Regions from separate parts of the Ruegeria sp. CDSA077 genome, predicted to be linked through region 1. Evidence: riboswitches for the same ligand, from Rfam matches in the RefSeq annotation. Region 1 holds a riboswitch; each other region holds the start of a gene.
What was found. Region 1 has a riboswitch for cobalamin ahead of AC2FLE_RS13655 (hypothetical protein). Riboswitches for the same ligand answer to the same signal wherever they lie in the genome.
Positions count from the first base shown of each region.

Region 2: linked by a shared signal. The riboswitch ahead of AC2FLE_RS06925 (CbtB domain-containing protein) and the one ahead of AC2FLE_RS13655 (hypothetical protein) in region 1 are both predicted to bind cobalamin.
Region 3: linked by a shared signal. The riboswitch ahead of AC2FLE_RS06855 (DUF1636 family protein) and the one ahead of AC2FLE_RS13655 (hypothetical protein) in region 1 are both predicted to bind cobalamin.

Region 1 covers NZ_JBXWQG010000006.1:135,483-141,359, reverse strand. The annotation lists gene rsgA (ribosome small subunit-dependent GTPase A) at 1-1,013, shown strand, start outside; gene AC2FLE_RS13660 (alpha/beta hydrolase family protein) at 1,038-1,895, opposite strand; cobalamin riboswitch at 2,035-2,254, shown strand; gene AC2FLE_RS13655 (hypothetical protein) at 2,338-2,742, shown strand; gene AC2FLE_RS13650 (protein-tyrosine phosphatase family protein) at 2,744-3,244, opposite strand; gene AC2FLE_RS13645 (DNA polymerase III subunit gamma/tau) at 3,401-5,152, shown strand; gene AC2FLE_RS13640 (YbaB/EbfC family nucleoid-associated protein) at 5,388-5,732, shown strand; gene recR (recombination mediator RecR) at 5,797-5,877, shown strand, end outside.
Region 2 covers NZ_JBXWQG010000001.1:1,377,201-1,383,077, reverse strand. The annotation lists gene AC2FLE_RS06955 (CaiB/BaiF CoA transferase family protein) at 1-76, opposite strand, end outside; gene AC2FLE_RS06950 (thiamine pyrophosphate-binding protein) at 63-1,682, opposite strand; gene AC2FLE_RS06945 (DUF302 domain-containing protein) at 1,760-2,218, opposite strand; gene AC2FLE_RS06940 (DUF1636 family protein) at 2,374-2,700, shown strand; gene AC2FLE_RS06935 (hypothetical protein) at 2,697-3,191, opposite strand; gene AC2FLE_RS06930 (CbtA family protein) at 3,258-3,956, opposite strand; gene AC2FLE_RS06925 (CbtB domain-containing protein) at 3,961-4,131, opposite strand; cobalamin riboswitch at 4,169-4,377, opposite strand; gene cobF (precorrin-6A synthase (deacetylating)) at 4,421-5,164, opposite strand; gene cobA (uroporphyrinogen-III C-methyltransferase) at 5,157-5,877, opposite strand, start outside.
Region 3 covers NZ_JBXWQG010000001.1:1,360,213-1,366,089, reverse strand. The annotation lists gene cobW (cobalamin biosynthesis protein CobW) at 1-858, opposite strand, end outside; gene AC2FLE_RS06855 (DUF1636 family protein) at 861-1,235, opposite strand; cobalamin riboswitch at 1,330-1,536, opposite strand; gene AC2FLE_RS06850 (hypothetical protein) at 2,012-3,412, opposite strand; tRNA gene AC2FLE_RS06845 (tRNA-Cys) at 3,610-3,683, opposite strand; gene AC2FLE_RS06840 (protein-L-isoaspartate O-methyltransferase family protein) at 3,912-4,565, shown strand; gene AC2FLE_RS06835 (TolC family outer membrane protein) at 4,661-5,877, shown strand, end outside.

The sequences.
Region 1 (5,877 bases):
CGGACCTGGGATGGTCCTCTCATTTTGCAGCCCAACATGCTGTGAACCCTACCTGCACACCGCATCGCATCAACGCCGTCCATCGTGATCGCCTGATCGGCCTGAATGCGCTTGGCGGCACATCTGATCTGACCCCTGACCGATCAACCGGCGAATTTGCGGTTGGCGATTGGGTCCTTGCGGATGATCAAAGCCGCATTCGGCATCTTTTGGAGCGCAAAAGCCTCTTGCAACGCCGGGCCGCAGGCACCGGTGCGCAGGTTCAGCTGATCGCGGCGAATGTGGATGTGCTGTATATCGTCAGTTCCTGCAATGCCGATTTCAATCTGGCACGGCTTGAGCGTTATCTGGCGCTGGCGCATCAGGCCGGGTGCTATCCGGTTGTTGTCTTGACCAAGGCCGACAGCTGCCCTGACCCAGAGAGCTATGCCAGTCAGGCCAGTTCGCTGGCTCGGTTTCTGACCGTTCTAACCGTCAACGCGCTGGAGGCGTCAGAGATTGATCCGATCCTGTCCTGGTGCCCTGCCGGGCAAACTGCTGCTTTGGTCGGCTCATCCGGTGTCGGCAAAACCACATTGGCGAACGCCATGACTGGTCAGGCCGGGACAACGGCGGGGATCCGCGAGGATGACGCACGGGGTCGCCACACCACGACCCATCGTGCGCTTCACCCGATGCGAAACGGGGGGTGGCTGATTGATACGCCAGGAATGCGCGCCCTGCGTTTGATGGATGCCCAAGACGGCGTGGATGAGGTTTTCTCCGACCTTCTGGAATTGGCTGCAACGTGCCGGTTCTCAGATTGCCAGCACCAGGCCGAACCCGGTTGTGCTGTGCAGGAGGCGATTGCCAATGGCGTGATTGAGCCCGACCGGCTGGCGCGCTGGCACAAGCTTCGGCGCGAAGATCAGAGGAATTCCGAGACCCTCGCGCAGTCACGGGCACGTGACAAAGCCTTTGGCAAAATGGTGCGATCCGTCATGCACGACAAAAAGTCCCGCAGCAGACACTAAGCGTGACAAAAAGGCGCCTCGTTTTCAGGCAATCAACCGGGGCCAAACCGCCCGGTTTCTGCGGGCAAAAGCGCCAATATGACCGATCTCAGGCGCTCCGAATTCATTCGGAGACAACAGATGTCGCCGCGCCTTCGGCCCATACAGATCGGCAAGCCGCCAGACTGCGTCTGGCGGCACCATCTGGTCGTCCTCGAAGGCGAACAGGTCCACCGGCGTATTCGATTGCGCCCATCTCGCTTCGGGCAGAGCGTCACCGATCTGCGGCACATAATTCTGCGGCGCCGTGCACCAGCTGCGCCATTGCCAATAGACCGGGCCCGGCAAATCGGCACCGATCCCCACAGCTTTGCCCGGCAGATACCCCAGTGCATTCACTGCCAGACGCCCGTGGCCGTGCCAGAACAACCACGCCAGCCCGCGATAGGGCCAGGGATGGTCGGACAGAGTAACCAGCCCCGAACATACACAGATCATCCGGTCGATCTGATCAATGTCTGGCTGCACCGGCCCCAGCAAGCCGCCAAGGGAATGACCGATGCTCCACTGCAAAGCGTCCGGGAACCGCCTGCGCATCTCAGCCCGTGCGGCGGGCATGTCGACCAAGGCCCAATCCGCCATGGTCACCTCGGAGGTTTTGAGTTTGTCGCGCAGTGAATGCCCGAAATCGCTGTAGTCATAGGTCAGACAGGCAATACCCTGTTCGGCGGCCAGCCAACGGGCAAAATGCTGGTAATATTCGCGCGGCACTGCAGTTGCGCTGTGAATCACCACGGCGACCTTCGGCTCGGTTTCAGGCAGATACAACCGCGCCGACAGGCTGGCAGAGCCTGAGGCAAAATCAAAGTCCTTAGTCTGGACGCAGGGCGTGGTATCAAGCATGGCGCTTCCGACAAATTCTGAACTACTCGGTTCACTCAACAATCGGCCCGATTTCGGCCACCAGAGTCAAGATTTCATCAAGATGACCAAACGTCCGGTTTGCACCCCAACAGGTGGCTTGACTCGGGGTCTGCATAGCCGCTAGCGATGTGGTGATGGTTCTTGCCCCGGAATTGGGGCGGGATGAAAAGGGAACACGGTGCGGTCTGCCCCGGCGATGCCGGAAAGGGCCAACTCCGCGACTGCCCCCGCAACTGTAAGCGGTGAGCAATGCCGAAATACCACTGGCCCCAGGGCTGGGAAGGTCGGCAAAGCGACGACCCGCAAGTCAGGAGACCTGCCATCGTATCGAAACCGAAACTCGGGCGGGGTGTCCGGGCAGGTCGTCAGCGCGCTGTCACACCTGATCCTCACCCTTCGTCCTGCGCGCGGAGGGCGCATTATGATCTGGAAGACAAAAACACACGAATTCACCGCAACCATCTGTCAGAGGACCGGGAAACCCTGCCCCGCCCTTGCCCGAATGGCACGCGCCATGGCCGAGGCGATGGCGACGGCAAGGCCTGCGACATCCAAAACATTCGAGGTCGAAGGCACCAGCGATCTGACCCATTGCACCGAAGGCTGCACGGCCCGCTTTCGGGCCCAGTCAGAACAGATCAGGGTCTATTGCGGCACCAGCACGGACACGCCGACAGAAAAGCTGGACGCCTATGGCGACATGATGTTCGGGCCGGAGTTCATCCAGAAATCCGCTGGTTTTCTGTCAGAACCACCCTGTGCGATGCTCGACGTATCGACCCTGCCGCCGCGCAGCGACAGTATTCCGTATCAAGTGTCTGCCTGATTCAGGGAAGGGTTCGGGCCGGCAACCCCGCCCAGTCCTTTTGCGCGTCGGTTTCCACCGCGCAGGGCCGCACCGCACGCAACCGCCGAAGCGCTTGGCCAGGCGCTTCGCCGCATTCCACCATTAGCCGCATCACAACCATCCCCGAGCGTCCGCACCCACCGCGGCAATGCACCAGCACCTTGCCGCCACTGGCAAGGACATGTTGGGCGGCGGCGCTGGCTTGCGGCCAAAGCGCCTCAACCTCAGGCGTGGGGGCGCCGAAATCGGAGACCGGAAGGTGGACCCAGGCAATCCGTTCGCGCTGCAGGTCCTCCTCGATTGAACGCGCGCCGGAGTGCTGGAACTCATCCGAGGTCGTCATCGAGATGACCAGGTCCGGCGCCCAATCCCGGATTACTGCGAAATCCCCAGCATAATCGCCCGTGACACCCGGCAGTGGGCACAGAGCGATCTGCCCTTTGCCCAATCCAAGAGGGTGAATTGCAAAACTCTCCAACACAGCTCCTTTACCTGCATCACCACATGGGGCTAAAGCCCCCCATGATTTACCGGCTCTGATGCAACTTGCCAAAACGAAATTCCTTTTCGCGCGCGGTGGACGCGGACGGCGGGGGTCTCTACGCTGCAAACCTGACACGAATCCAACAGAGCAGACATGACCGACACGCCCAGCCCCGCCTATCAGGTTCTCGCGCGGAAATACCGCCCGGAAACTTTTGCTGACCTCGTCGGTCAGAACGCAATGGTGCGCACGCTGAAAAACGCGTTCGAGGCCGACCGGATTGCACAAGCCTTCATCATGACTGGCATCCGCGGCACCGGTAAGACGACCACGGCACGGATCATCGCCAAGGGCATGAACTGCATCGGTCCTGATGGGCAAGGCAAGCCCACGACCGAGCCTTGCGGCCAGTGCGAACATTGCGTCGCCATCATGGAAGGTCGCCATGTCGACGTGATGGAAATGGACGCCGCCAGCCGAACCGGCGTGAATGATATCCGCGAAATCATCGACTCGGTCCGATACCGCGCCGCCAGTGCGCGCTATAAGATCTACATCATCGACGAGGTTCACATGCTTTCGACCAGCGCGTTCAACGCGCTGCTCAAGACGTTGGAAGAACCTCCTGCGCATGTGAAGTTCATCTTTGCCACGACCGAAATCCGCAAAGTCCCGGTGACTGTTCTGTCGCGGTGCCAACGATTTGACCTGCGCCGGATCGAACCCGAGGACATGATTGGCCTGCTCAATAAGATCGCAGCGGCTGAGAAGGCACAGATCGCGGATGATGCCCTGGCGCTGATCACCCGCGCGGCCGAAGGGTCGGCGCGCGACGCAACTTCGCTGCTGGATCAGGCAATCAGCCATGGGGCCGGTGAAACCAGCGCCGATCAGGTGCGCGCGATGCTGGGTCTGGCCGACCGGGGCCGGGTATTGGACTTGATGGAAATGATCCTGCGAGGGGATGCAGCAAACGCGCTGACTGAATTGGGCGGGCAATATGCCGAAGGGGCCGATCCGCTATCCGTGCTGCGCGATCTGGCCGAAATCACGCACTGGGTTTCGGTTGTGAAGATCACGCCAGACGCAGCCGAGGACCCGACGGTTTCCCCTGATGAACGTGCTCGTGGTCAGCAAATGGCCGAGGCCCTGCCAATGCGCGTTTTGACCCGGATGTGGCAGATGTTGCTGAAAGCGCTGGAAGAGGTATCGGCCGCGCCAAATGCCATGATGGCTGCTGAAATGGCCGTTATCCGCCTGACCCATGTTGCCGACTTGCCCAGCCCCGAAGAGCTGATCAAGCGCCTGCAGGACAACCCGCCACCGCCTCCGAATGGCGGTCCTGGCGGTGGTATGGCCGTGCCCTCTCAGGCTCCGGTACAAGCGGCATCATCTTCTTACGTGTCCGCAACTAGCAGCCCCGCCGGCGCACCTTCGGCCGCTCTGGCCCATGATATCCAATCGGCGCTGGCACGGTATCCGAGTTTTGACCACGTGGTTGAATTGATCCGCACCAATCGGGATGTGAAACTCCTGGTCGAGGTCGAAAACGGGGTGCGGCTGGTTTCTTACCAACCGGGGCGGATCGAGTTCACCCCGACACAGAACGCACCCACAGATCTGGCAGCGAGACTGGGTTCGTCGCTGCAACGATGGACTGGCAACCGCTGGGCTGTGTCGATTGTGGCCGATGGTGAGGTTGCGACCATCGCCGAGATTCGAGACGCCGCCGAGCTGGCGTTGAAAGCAGAGGCTGAGAAACACCCGTTGGTTCAGGCGGTGCTCATGCAATTTCCGAAGGCTCGCATCAAGCGGATTGAAACACCGGAAGAACGTGCCGCCAAGGTGGAAACCGAGGCGCTGCCCGAGGTCGAAGACGAATGGGACCCGTTCGAGGAAGACTGAAATCGTCCCATCTTACCCAACTGGAAACCTCCCGCGCCCGCCACGGGCCATCGGCTGACGCCGATACCCCTGAGCGGCCTTGGGCCCGGCAGCGCGGGCTTGCCCGCGCTGCCGGGCCCAACGAGAGGAAAGGTCTTGCCAAAGGCCTTGACGACGGGCGGGAGCCAGCTCGGCCCTTGTGCCGCGCCGAGCGCGCCCGTATTTAGGCGTCAAACCGGATATTAGGAGAATACCGATGCTCAAAGGACTCGGCGGCCTGGGTGACATGGCCAAGATGATGAAATCCGCACAGGATCTACAGACCAAGATGACGGATATGCAGGAAGAGCTGAATACCATCATGGTTGTCGGCGAATCCGGTGCAGGGCTGGTCAAGGCAACAGCCACGGCCAAGGGAGAGCTGAAAGGTCTCGATATCGACCCGTCAATCTTTAACGGCGACGACAAGGAAGTGGTCGAAGATCTGATCCTGGCCGCCGTCAAAGATGCTCAGGCCAAGGCCGCAGAACGGTCGCAGGCTGAGATGGCTAAGCTGACCGAAGGTATGGGCCTGCCCGCAGACATCAAGCTGCCGTTCTGATAGGCACTCCTGACGAAATACCGGCCGGGCCCAACTGCCCGGCCCTTATGCAGGAGCAAGCGCAGTGAGTTCGAACAGCGATATCGACAATCTGATCGACCTGATGGCCAAACTGCCAGGCCTCGGCCCACGTTCGGCCCGTCGC
Region 2 (5,877 bases), on a different contig from region 1:
TGCAGGTCGGTCCGGCCAGAATGCGGGACAGGTCCAGAACCTTGACGCCCTTCAGCGGTCCTTCAGATCCGGCCATCATATCCTCCGCGGTCAATCTCAGCAGCGATTACGGTGAACCTATCAGACTTGGTTGCCGCTTCCAGAGCATCCCTCAGTTCGGCGCGGGTGCGCACCGTGTGACCATTCCCACCGAAGGCCCGGCCCATAGCTGCAAAGTCGTGGCGGTCGAAATCGACGCCTACGTTCCCCATTTGCCGCTGACGCTGTTTCAATTCGATCAGGGCAAGGCTGGCGTCGACGAACACCAGGAAAATCGGGTTACCACCCATCTCGGCAACGGTCGACAGTTCTCCGGCGACCATCAGGAACCCGGCATCACCGGAAAAGCTGATGACCGGGCGCGTGGGTTCGGCCAGCTTCAGCCCGATGGCCATTGGCAGAGCGCAGCCCATGGTGCAGAGCGCCGAAGATTGGATCAGCCCGCGTTCTTCGGAACATCCCCACATCTGGCTGAGAAGGATGCGATGTGCGCCGCTGTCAGCGGTGGCCAATGTCTCGGCAGGAAGAGCCGCGCGGGTTTCCGCAATTACCGCGGCGGGACCCCATACATCATCAGTAGGGAAGGCTCGCGCCAGGGCGGCCCGAACCTGTTCGGGTTCGCCGCCGGGCCAGGTGGCGCGGGCAGGGTTGCCCTTTGCAATGGCCTCGAGGGTCGCGCCGGTATCAGCCACCAGGTTCAACCCGGCCTGATGCATGTAGTGATCGTTCGGAACCGCCGAAATGTCGATGACGCGCTTTTCTTCGGGGTCCCATATCTCGCGCCAGCCTGGGCGCATTTCGATCGGGTCATAGCCCAGACACAACACTAGATCGGCCTGTTCAACCAGCGGCACCAGATGGGTGTCAGCCAGCGGCGACAGGCCCGCGCCGCCAAGGCACAGTGGATGATCCTCGGGAACCACGCCCTTGGCCTTGTAGGTTGTCACAAAAGGAATGCCAAAATGTTCAAGGAACGCCTGCACCAACTTGCGCGAGTCGTCATACAGAACATCCAGGCCGATAATCGCGATGGGCCGTTCGGCCTGTGCCACCCAGCGGCGGGCTTTTTCAACGCAATCCCCCTCGGGCGCGACGGCGGCAGGTTTGACAAGACGGCGGCGTTTGACATCGGTCACAGGCGCATCCGCAACCGAAATCGGCACGTCGATATGCACCGGTCCTGTGCGCGGCTGATTGGCCAGCGACACCGCTTTGTCTGCGATAATATCCGCGCCTTTGGCGGTCAGCAGGAACGTCCCTTTGGTGATCGAGCGATAGACCCGTGCGTGATCCATGACCTGATGGGTGTATGTCAGCGCCTCATCTGCGTCGACACAGCCAGTCAGCACGATCATTGGCACCCGATCCTGCAACGCATTGGCGACCACATTGATCCCGTTCATCGCGCCTGGACCGAGTGTGGCCACCAGAATGGCTGGCGCGCCGTCGCGGTGATGCACCGCCTCGGCCATAAAGCCGGCCGCGTTCTCGTGTTTGGTCAGGTGAAAGGTTATCCCCGCCTTTTCCAACGCATCCACTAGGGTCAGCACCTCGCCACCTGGCATGCCAAAAGCGTGGCGGCAGCCAGCCTCATAAAGCCGTTGGGCCAGAATGTCCGCAGCGCGGGGCGACGAGTCCTGCATCAGTATAGCTCCGAAAACTGTTTCAACGCAGATTGCGGAGGACAGACCCGGACGCAAGGCGCATCACGCCAGTGTGACTATTTGACAGCGGCTTCGGCCACGATCTGAAAGGTGTCATCCAATTCCTGGGCAATGTCCCTCAGGGGGTCTCCGCCCTCATAGATATAGGGCGCGAATACAAAGCTGGGCGTTTTATAGGATAGGGTGGCGGTGCCGTCCTCGTTTTCGGTCACGTAAAACCGGATCGGTGCTTCGATCATTGCGCGCACCGAGGTTTCCAGCACGCGCACCGCATAGTCATTGTTGAAGGCGCCGATCACCAGATTGCCTGGGATTGTAATTCCCCGCGCGGCGGCGGCTTTGGTGGGGCCGGCCTGCGTGACCACGATCAGACCGTTTGCCTTAACCGCCGATTTGGTGTCCGAGACCAATTCATCATAGCTTTTGCCCGTTGGATACACGGCCCATCCCGAGAGCGGTTCGTCGGCCCAGGCGGGCAGGGCCAGCAGGGCGAAGACGGTCCAAAGCAGTTTCATCCAGAGGCCTCCTTTTAAGGTGTCTGCAGGAATCCTGCCAGAAATGTGAGAACGTCGCACTCACAATCTTGTGCGCATTCGGGATTGCGCCGCGCCGCTTAAAGCCGCAGAAACGGGCGCAGGACGAAGGGAAAGGTCTGGATCGGATGCGCCTGATGATCTGCAAAACCTGTGGCACCGCACGCGATCGGGCGGCCGAGGTGCAGGCTGTGCAGGACGCACTGAAAAGGGCTGGATTGACGGATCAGGTCGAATTGAGCGAACACGCCTGTTTCAGCGGCTGCGCGGAACCCACGGCGCTGGCTATACAGGCGCAGGGGCGCGCATCTTATGTGTTTTCGGGTGTCGATGTGGTGGCGGATGCCGCGGATATCGCTGAAACTTGCCGTACTTACCTGAACAGCCCGCAGGGCTGGATCGAAGACGCCCGACCCTGCGGGCGGCTTCGGATGTGTTTGCGTGCGCGTATTCCGGCGCTTTAGTCGACCTGAACCGTAACCGCAGCACGAACCGGCACGTTATCGACCGAAAGCGGGCTATGGCTGTTGGAATTCAGCGAAACCGAAACCTCGACCTCGCCTTTGGGCAACTGATCAATATGCATCCAACTGCCGTAAAGCCGGGCGAGCTTTTCTCCGTTGATGTAAACATGCGCGTGCCCTTCGCCTGCCATGTCAGCGGTAGATGCGTTCTGCGGTGCGAAGGTAAAGTTTTTTGGCATGACATGCAGGTTCCAGCCAGACATAGGATCCTGTGTCAGAGCGATGTCCAGTGTAGGTGCATCTGTGCCTGCCGGTAGGTTCAGGGCCGTGGAATGATCGTGGGCCATGGTCTCAGTGTGTGAGGCTCCGTGAAGAGACGGATCAGAATGGTCGTGGCCATCAAATGTGACGCCATTTGCAGCAGCGATTACAAATCCTGCACCGCCGCCAAAGACCAGACCGATCACGAATAGAGCAAGTGAACGGGTCATTGTATTTCCTTGAAAACATAGGGAAACGCGCCAAGTTTACACCCGGCGCGTTCAATCGAAGTGCGATCAGGCCGTTGCTTCGGAAGGTTGCGCTTCTTTCTGCCAGAAATAGCCAGCGAACGCGCCAACCAGAACCCATGCAACCAGACCGATTCCAAAAGCTCGTGCCGCGAACAACGCGCCAATTTCAGTCGGCACAGGGCCGGTGAAAACATCGGGCTCGGGTGCACCGATAAGATGTGGCACCAACAGAAGTACCGCGGCGATCACATAGCTGATCAGGTTACCTCCAAAGGCGATCAACCACATGGCGACAAGGGCTGCTGCAACTGTTGCGAACCACCAGACCTGACGTGCATAGACATCGGCTGCCGCGACACCCGGCACTTCGGGCGCCAGGGTGAAACCTGGTGCAAGGTGGAAGGCGATAAATCCGGCCAACCCCCAAAGGACGCCGGTCCGGCCATCAATCTGATGTCCTTGACCTTCGGCTACCGACATCAGCGCAACCATCACCAACGCATAGCCGGTATAGGTCAGCATGGTAAAGATGACACTCAGCGCATCACGCGTCAGTTCAGAGAACATGCGCGGCAGCTCGGGATGAGCCGATACGGTCTCGCCCCCGAAATGCACCAGCTCTCCGGATTCATAAAGCTCGGCATGCAACAATACTGGTTGCACAAATACCAACTGCAGCAAGGCGGCAATCAGCCCCGCTGCAGCACCAGCGAACAACGCGCTGGTCAATATACGACTGAACACGGTCTTAGTGGCAGGGGAAGCCGGTCGCGTGACGCACGTCATGCGCTGCATCATGCAGGGCCGCTGCCTGAACGTGACCGGTCAGCGTGATGAGGCCCAGACCCAGAACCACTGCAAACATGACCGGAACAAAGCCTGTACGCGCGGCGGATGCTGTTTTCGTTTGTGTTGCCATTTTGTATTCTCCTCTGCCGCCGCACCCGACGGCCGGTGTTTCGTTTTTTCGCCTGGCAGGTCTCCTGGCTTGCGGGTCGATGCCTCTGTTCGCCTTCCCCCCGGATAACCGGGAGTGGCTGGTTGAACAGGGGCTCTCCGCTTACAGTCGCGGGGGCGGCTTTGGAGTTGACCACCGAGGCAGTCGCACCAAATTCCCTCTTAGCATCCGGATTTCTCCGGCAGGACCAGACACCCCCATTTAGCCGCTATAGCTGTGGCGGTGCAATCATCATTTGCGACGTATTGTGTCAGATTATGCGCTTTTTCAGCAAATAAATATCCATGATCCAACCATGGTCGGCACGGGCATGGGCGCGACGGTCCAGAATCTGCTGCGCAACCTCGGCTAAAGGGCCTTTGATCAGGATTTCCTCTTTCATGCCGACATATGCGCCCCACCAAATGTCCAAGTCTTCCATGTTCAGGTTTTGGAAGGAACATTCGCCATCCAGCATCACCGCCACGTTTTCTGCGGTTTCCGGCCATCCTTCGTCCCGGATGCGACGACCAGTTGTTACGATATAGGGCGCGCCCAGTTCGTTGATCGGAATCGCATGGGCCGCCGTCAGCGCTTGCAGCGCGGTTATGCCGGGAATCACCCGTGTTTCTGGCTGAGGGGTCAAACGTGCCGCGATTCGCAGCGAACTGTCATACAGCGACGGATCCCCCCAGATCAGCAGCGCCACATGGCGGGCCTTCGGGTGGGCTGCGATGGCCTCCTGCCAGCGCAATGCAATCGCGTCGTGCCATTCGTCCACTCCGCGTAAATAGCCATCATCGGCACGGCGTTTGGGAATGTCGAAATACGCGATTTGCGGAGGGGTATCCGCGACCTGAGCGATGATCTGCTCGCGCAGCCCTGCCAGATCGGCCTTGTTTTCGCCCTTGCGGGGGATCAGGATCAGGTCCGCCGAGCGGATCGCCTGCGCCCCTTGAAATGTCACATGATCCGGGTTGCCGGTGCCAATACCGATCAGCGTCAAGTCAATCATTTTCGAACTCTGCCAGAGGTCCATACAGGATCAGGGCCGGGGCGGTGCCGATCTCGGTTTCCAACTGCTGCGACAAAGCACCGATGGTCGAGCGTTGCAGTTTTTGTTCGGGGGTCGAGACGGATTCGGCCATCAATGCAGGCGTGTCCAGCGGCAGGCCGCGCGAATGCAGGGCGCCAACCAAAAGGGGAAAGGTGCGCTTGCCCATAAACACGACGGTCGTAGCCTGTGGATCAGCCAGTGCTGCCAGGTTCAGATCTTCGGGCAGTTTGCCACTGACATCGTGGCCGGTGACGAATTGCACGCGCCGCGCGGTCAGTCGCCGGGTCAGCGGAATGCCCGCCGCTGCCGCCGCCGCTACCGCCGAGGGGATGCCGGGGATGATTTCATAGTCGATCCCGGCCTCTTGCAGGGCCACCAGTTCTTCTTCAAGCCGGCCGAACATGCCGCCATCACCGGATTTCAACCGCACAACATGCTGACCGGTTTGTGCATATTCAACCAACAAGCGGCTGACGTGATCCTGCTTGGGCGAGGGGCGCCCGGCGCGTTTGCCGACACCAACCAGATCAGCATCCTCGCGGGCATGGCTCAGGATCGGGCCGCTGCTGAGGTCGTCAAACAGCACCGCATCAGCTTTCTGCAACCTGTCTACCGCCTTCAGCGTCAGCAATTCCGGGTCGCCGGGGCCTGAACCGATGAAGGACACAAAA
Region 3 (5,877 bases), on a different contig from region 1:
TTTGACCCGCAGGATGTTCAGTTCATTCGCCAGACGTTCGATATTGGCGACCAGCTGGGCCGGATCGGTCTGTTCCGGCAGCTCGACAATGATGCTTTCGAAATCATCATGCTCGTGATCGTGATGGCCATCGTGATGGCTGGGACGCGCCTCCATGTCATCTTCTGCAGCGGCCTCAAGCCCCAGCACAATACGTACATCCACAGCGCCTTCGGCCACTTCGACCACGGGCAGAGGGCGCGGGGCTTCAGCTGCGATGATTTCCTTGGCCTTGGCGATACCCTCGGGGCCAGCGAGATCAGGCTTGGTCAGCAGAATGATGTCGGCGCAGGAGATCTGGTCCTCGAACACCTCGGATAGCGGCGTTTCGTGATCAATCGAGTCATCGGCCAGGCGCTGGGCATCCACCGCAGCGACATTCGGGGCGAAGCGACCTGCGGCCACAGCTTCGGCATCGGCCAGAGCAATTACGCCATCCACGGTGATTTTCGAGCGAATATCGGGCCAGTCGAACGCTTTCAGCAGCGGCTTGGGCAGGGCCAAGCCAGAGGTTTCGATCAGAATGTGATCGGGGCGCGGCTCTAGCGCCATCAGCGCCTCGATGGTCGGGATGAAATCATCTGCCACGGTGCAGCAGATGCATCCATTGGCCAATTCCATAATGTTTTCCGCCGGGCAATCGGGGATCGCGCAGGATTTGAGGATATCGCCATCGACGCCAACATCTCCAAACTCGTTGACCACAATGGCCAGGCGCTTGCCCTGCGGGTTCTGCATCAGATGACGCACCAGCGTGGTCTTTCCCGAGCCCAGAAAGCCGGTGATCACAGTGACGGGCAGTTTTTCGAGATTGCTCATATCTAAGCTCCAATCGGGGGAATGCGGGCCGCACAGTTTTTGCGGAAATGTTCAGGACGTTCGCGCCATTTAACGAGGCCATCTTGGGTCGCGAGATATTTGGTCGCGCCTTCAACAATGGTCTCGACATGATCGGTTTCATCGAGATGCTCATAGACAAAGGTCCAACGTTTGGGTCCGCCACGCAGCACAATCGAGCAGCCCTGATCGCAATTTGAAAGGCATTCTACTGCCTTCAAAGTGACGCCATCAGGAAGTTCTGCCTGCTCCAACGCCTTGTGCAGCAACGCCCCAGGACGATCTGCATCATTCTCGACGGGCAGGCCGCGGCGGCAGGTCGTGCACACCAGCAGTTCAACAGGTGTGGTCTCGGTCATGTCTCTCATCCCCCCAAATCCTCTTCGCGGGGGACGGGGTTTCATGCGGGCCACGTATTGCGACATGGGCCCGACACCGGATCACCCCGTCCGGTTTCAACTTCGGATGTTGGCAGGTCTCCCGGCTTGCGGATGTCAGAGGCTGGCCTCTGGCAGATGTCCCGCCTTCCCGGCCTGTCTGGCCAGTGGCTTTGGGCACCCTCTCCGGTCACGGTCGCGGGGGCGGCTGCGTTTGACGGATGACCGCTGACGCATTCCCTTTTCATCTGCATGTGCAGACACCAACGGATGGGACATGCGGCACGGGCAGGGGGCTTGTCAAGCGCGGCAGACGCACGGAAATCATCGAGAATGGAAAAGCGACCTGCCAATGCCTGTCAGCGGCATGTTTGGTCAGCCATATGCAAAATGACCGCAGGCGAATTTGGGCTTTGCACCTCGAAGATATCCAGACGAAAGGATTCGCGGGCCCGTTACTTCAAAGGGCATATCGCGTGGAATCGATAGAGCGGTCAAATTTACCGGCCGAGCCAGTGAGTTCATCGCCTTCTGATCAATCCGGTGTCAAGCTTCACTCAGCAGAGCACTGCCGTGGCGAGACGGCGTGTCGCAGGCTCGAAAAGCCGAATGCGAAGCAACTGTTTGAAAGTATTGGAGGCGAGTACCTGTTTTGAAATCGAACTGGTGCAGAAAAATTCTCGTTTCATATCAATATTTAAGGGTGATCTTCCGACCTGATGCCATTCAAAATGTTGCGGGATTTGTTGCGGTTTTTTTCACTCAGAGGGAATGTCTGGGAGGGTTAACTCGCCAACCTCCTCAAGCAAAACCTTTCGGCAGTTCTTTGCAAAAACACTGTCTTCATTTTCAGCTAGGTACTTTGCAGCTTTGAATAGCTCCAACGTGCTCATCAGCGCTGTACCGTTTTGTTTCGCAGCAGCTATGCATTTCGTCGTAAACTGTTCAGTTCTTTCATCAGGGGTAGTTAGTCTAAAACTGTTGCCAAATAGGACGCCTTTTGCTGGGTGTTCGATTTCATCGCGCTCCAAGTCTTCGAGAATGTTCATTTGAAGTTGACGCAGTTTGCCAACGTTTATGGCTTTGTTGTCTTTTCCTTCTGCCTCACCCAGGAGCCTTCCCTCCGGAGCTTCGAAAACAACGTCAAACTCAGAGCCATTTTCATTGTAGTTTGAGGTCGAAAATCCCAAGTGCCCAAGAGCTAGGTGTATAGCTTCTTCCAAAGCGCGACCATTCTCAAAAAGTAGGTCACGAAGCTTGGACTGTCCTAGAAGATCAGCTTCCAGTTTGTCTCTTTTTTCTGCGAGTGAACTAATCTCATCGCTTATCTGCTTGATCTCTTCATTTAAGATCATTTCTTTTTTCAAAAGAAATGATTGATCAGCCGCCCAGTCTGGAGCCGGTGTTTTCGTTGATTTTTGCCGCGCGTTTTTGTGAATCCAAATAAGTTGTTGACCTATCCTCTTACCAAGTTTCTTTCCTTCGTCAGTCCAGATGAGGCGACCATAGTCGTCTTCTTCGGCTAACCCGTAGTCGTCCATGTCAAGGTAAGGTAGAATGAAAGCAACTCCGTCACTTCCGGATTGACCGAAAGCTCGACCGACGGACTTCTCTCCGGTCTCAGTTTTGATGCAAGTAGTACCAAGTGGGCTTTCAGAAATCACACGAAACGAACTGTAGTCTTCTGCCAGAGCCCAGTACTGCTCAAAAAGCTCTTTGAAGTCAGGCACAACGCTCATCTTTTCGCCAGACGCCCCTGTGGGTTCTATGTCGAATGGAAGACACTCATAGTTACTGATCGGTTCGACCAGGGTTGTGGCCTGACGGTTCTTTCCGGTGCCAGAGTACGTTTTTTCTCCAGTCGCCGCATAGACTGTTTCAATTGCGCACAGGAAAATAAACACCGTTTTTCCGTGGTTTACGGCGTCGTCAAGTTCCCGTTTCCAGTGCTCAATTGCGTCTCGCAGACGAAAGGACTGATCTTCGTCAAAACTGTATTTTCCCAGATAGGTTTCAGACGAATAGTCTTGGGCATCGAATATGGGGGAAAAGATAATAAGGTCAAAGTCGAGCAGTGATGAGTCCGAATAAAAATGCAAGTTGGTGACATCATCTGATGGTAAATCAAATCCTACAGAAGCCATTCTCACTTGTGGCAAGCCTAAAATCCCTTTCTGAACAAACTGGGAACACGCTATGCTTTAAGTTGCGCGTGTTCAAGGCGACAATCGCATTCTTGACGGTCTGTTTTTGGGGGCAGAACAAGCAATGTTGCGGGATTTGGTGCGGGAAAGTTCGAATCCCAAGTTTGAGCGCCAAAATTATCGTTAAATATCAATAACTTACGCACGATTATTGGAGGCGAGTACCGGAATCGAACCGGTGTACACGGATTTGCAATCCGCTGCGTCACCACTCCGCCAACTCGCCTTTTCAAGTAATATCAAATACTTGCCGTGGTGTGACAGGCGTTTTAGCAGCTTTAATCCGGGGCGTCCAGTGGGTTCGGTCTAAATTTGAGGAACTGAAAATTGGTTCACCCAATCGGATCACTCTAAAATCTTCACGACAGACGAAAGTTTCCACTTGCGGGCCGTTGCTGGTTTGCCCGGGATGTGGCACAAGCCAAGCAACCTTGGGAAATGAATGAGCGATCCAATGACAGATTTCGCAGCCCGCCGCCGCACCATGGTCGATACGCAGGTCCGGCCTTCGGACGTTACCAAGTTCCCGATCATTGATGCCATGCTGTCCGTCAAGCGCGAGAATTTTGTGCCAGACGCGCAACGCGAAGCCGCCTATGTCGAGAGTTTGATAGAACTTGAGGCTGGACGCTGCATTCTGGAACCGAGAACACTGGCCAAGATGCTGGATGTGCTGAACATTACCAATGATGAGGTTGTTCTGGATATTGCTCCGGCGCTGGGATATTCGACGGCTGTTGCAGCCCATATGGCGCAGTTGGTCGTAGCAGTGGAAGCGGATGAAGCGCTAGCTGCCGAAGCGCAAACGCTGCTGATGGAGGCTGACGCGGATAATGTGGTCGTTCACGTGGGGCCGCTGGATGAGGGCGCTGCCGAGCATGGGCCTTATGACGTGGTCATGATCCAGGGCGGTGTAGAAGAGGTTCCGTCTGCATTGATTGACCAGCTTAAGGATCATGGGCGTATCGCCTGCCTGTTCATGGAAGGTGATCTTGGGACCGTCCGTATAGGCCACAAATCAGGCGATCGCGTTACCTGGCGCCAGGCATTCAACGCCAGTGCACCTGTTCTGAAGGCTTTCTCGGCCGAGAGTGCATTTTCGCTATAGTCGGCGGGCAGATTTATCTGCTGCCTTGATTAGTTCAACACAAAGACGCAAACTGCCCTGAGGGCTGCGTTATTTTGATTTGAGAGGATTTCGCCATGCGTTTTGCAGCAGGAGGCAAGCTGGTCAGGACTCTGGCAGTGACTGCGGGTATTGCTCTGGGCACGTTGCCCGGTAAGGCGGTTTGGGCCGATAACCTGACTGATGCGTTCATCGGAGCTTATAATACCAGCGGTTTGCTGGAACAGAACCGGGCGCTGCTGCGGGCTGCGGACGAGGATGTGGCGATCGCGCTGTCGGCTTTGCGCCCTATTATCAACTGGACCGTCGCGGTTAGCCAAGACTATACGCGCAGCAGAAACAGTGGTGTTACGAACAGTGTTGATCCTTCGAACTTCTTCTCGGGCCTGACGCTGAGCCAGCTTTTATACGATGGCGGAGCCTCGATTCTGGGCAAGCAATCAGCGCAGGAAACGGTGCTGTCGACCCGGCAGGCGCTGATCGATATCGAACAGCAGGTCCTGTTCCGCGCGGCGACCGCTTACCTGAGTGTTCTGCTGCAGGAAGAGACTGTATCGATTCGTCAAAACAACGTTGAACTGTCCGCAGAAGAGCTTCGCGCCTCGCAGGATCGTTTCGAAGTTGGGGAAGTTACCCGCACAGACGTCGCATTGTCTCAGGCTCAGCTTGCAAGCTCGCAGGCCGATCTGGCGAATGCGCGCGGCGATCTGAGCACTGCTCAGGCGGAATATGTGAACGCAGTTGGCAAACTGCCGGGCCGTACTGCTGGTCAGCCCAGCCTGCCAAACTTGCCCCGGTCCCAGAGCGAGGCCGTCAGCCTGGCCCAACGCAATCACCCATCCATTCTGTCCGCCCAGCATCAGGTGCGCGCCCTTGATCTGGTCGTGCAGCAGCAGCGCGCGGGCCTGGGTCCGAATGTCAGCCTGAACGCTGATGCGGGCGTCACCGAGAGCTATGATGACGACGATTATGTGAATGATGCGAGTATCTCGCTGAACTTCAGCCAGCCGATCTATGCGGGTGGTCGACTCGCGGCAAGCGTGCGCCGCGCAATGGCCTCGCGGGATGGGTCACGTGCCAATCTGCTGAATGTGCAAAAGAACATTACGCAGGGTGTGTCTGATGCCTATGTCCGGTTTCAAACTGCAAGCGCAAGCCTGAGGGCCTCTTCGGAACGTGTGCGCGCCTCGGAAGTTGCGTTTGATGGTATCCGCGAAGAGGCAACTTTGGGTGCGCGGACCACTCTGGACGTGCTGGCTGCTCAGCAGGATTTGCTGGACGCGCAGCTTGCCGA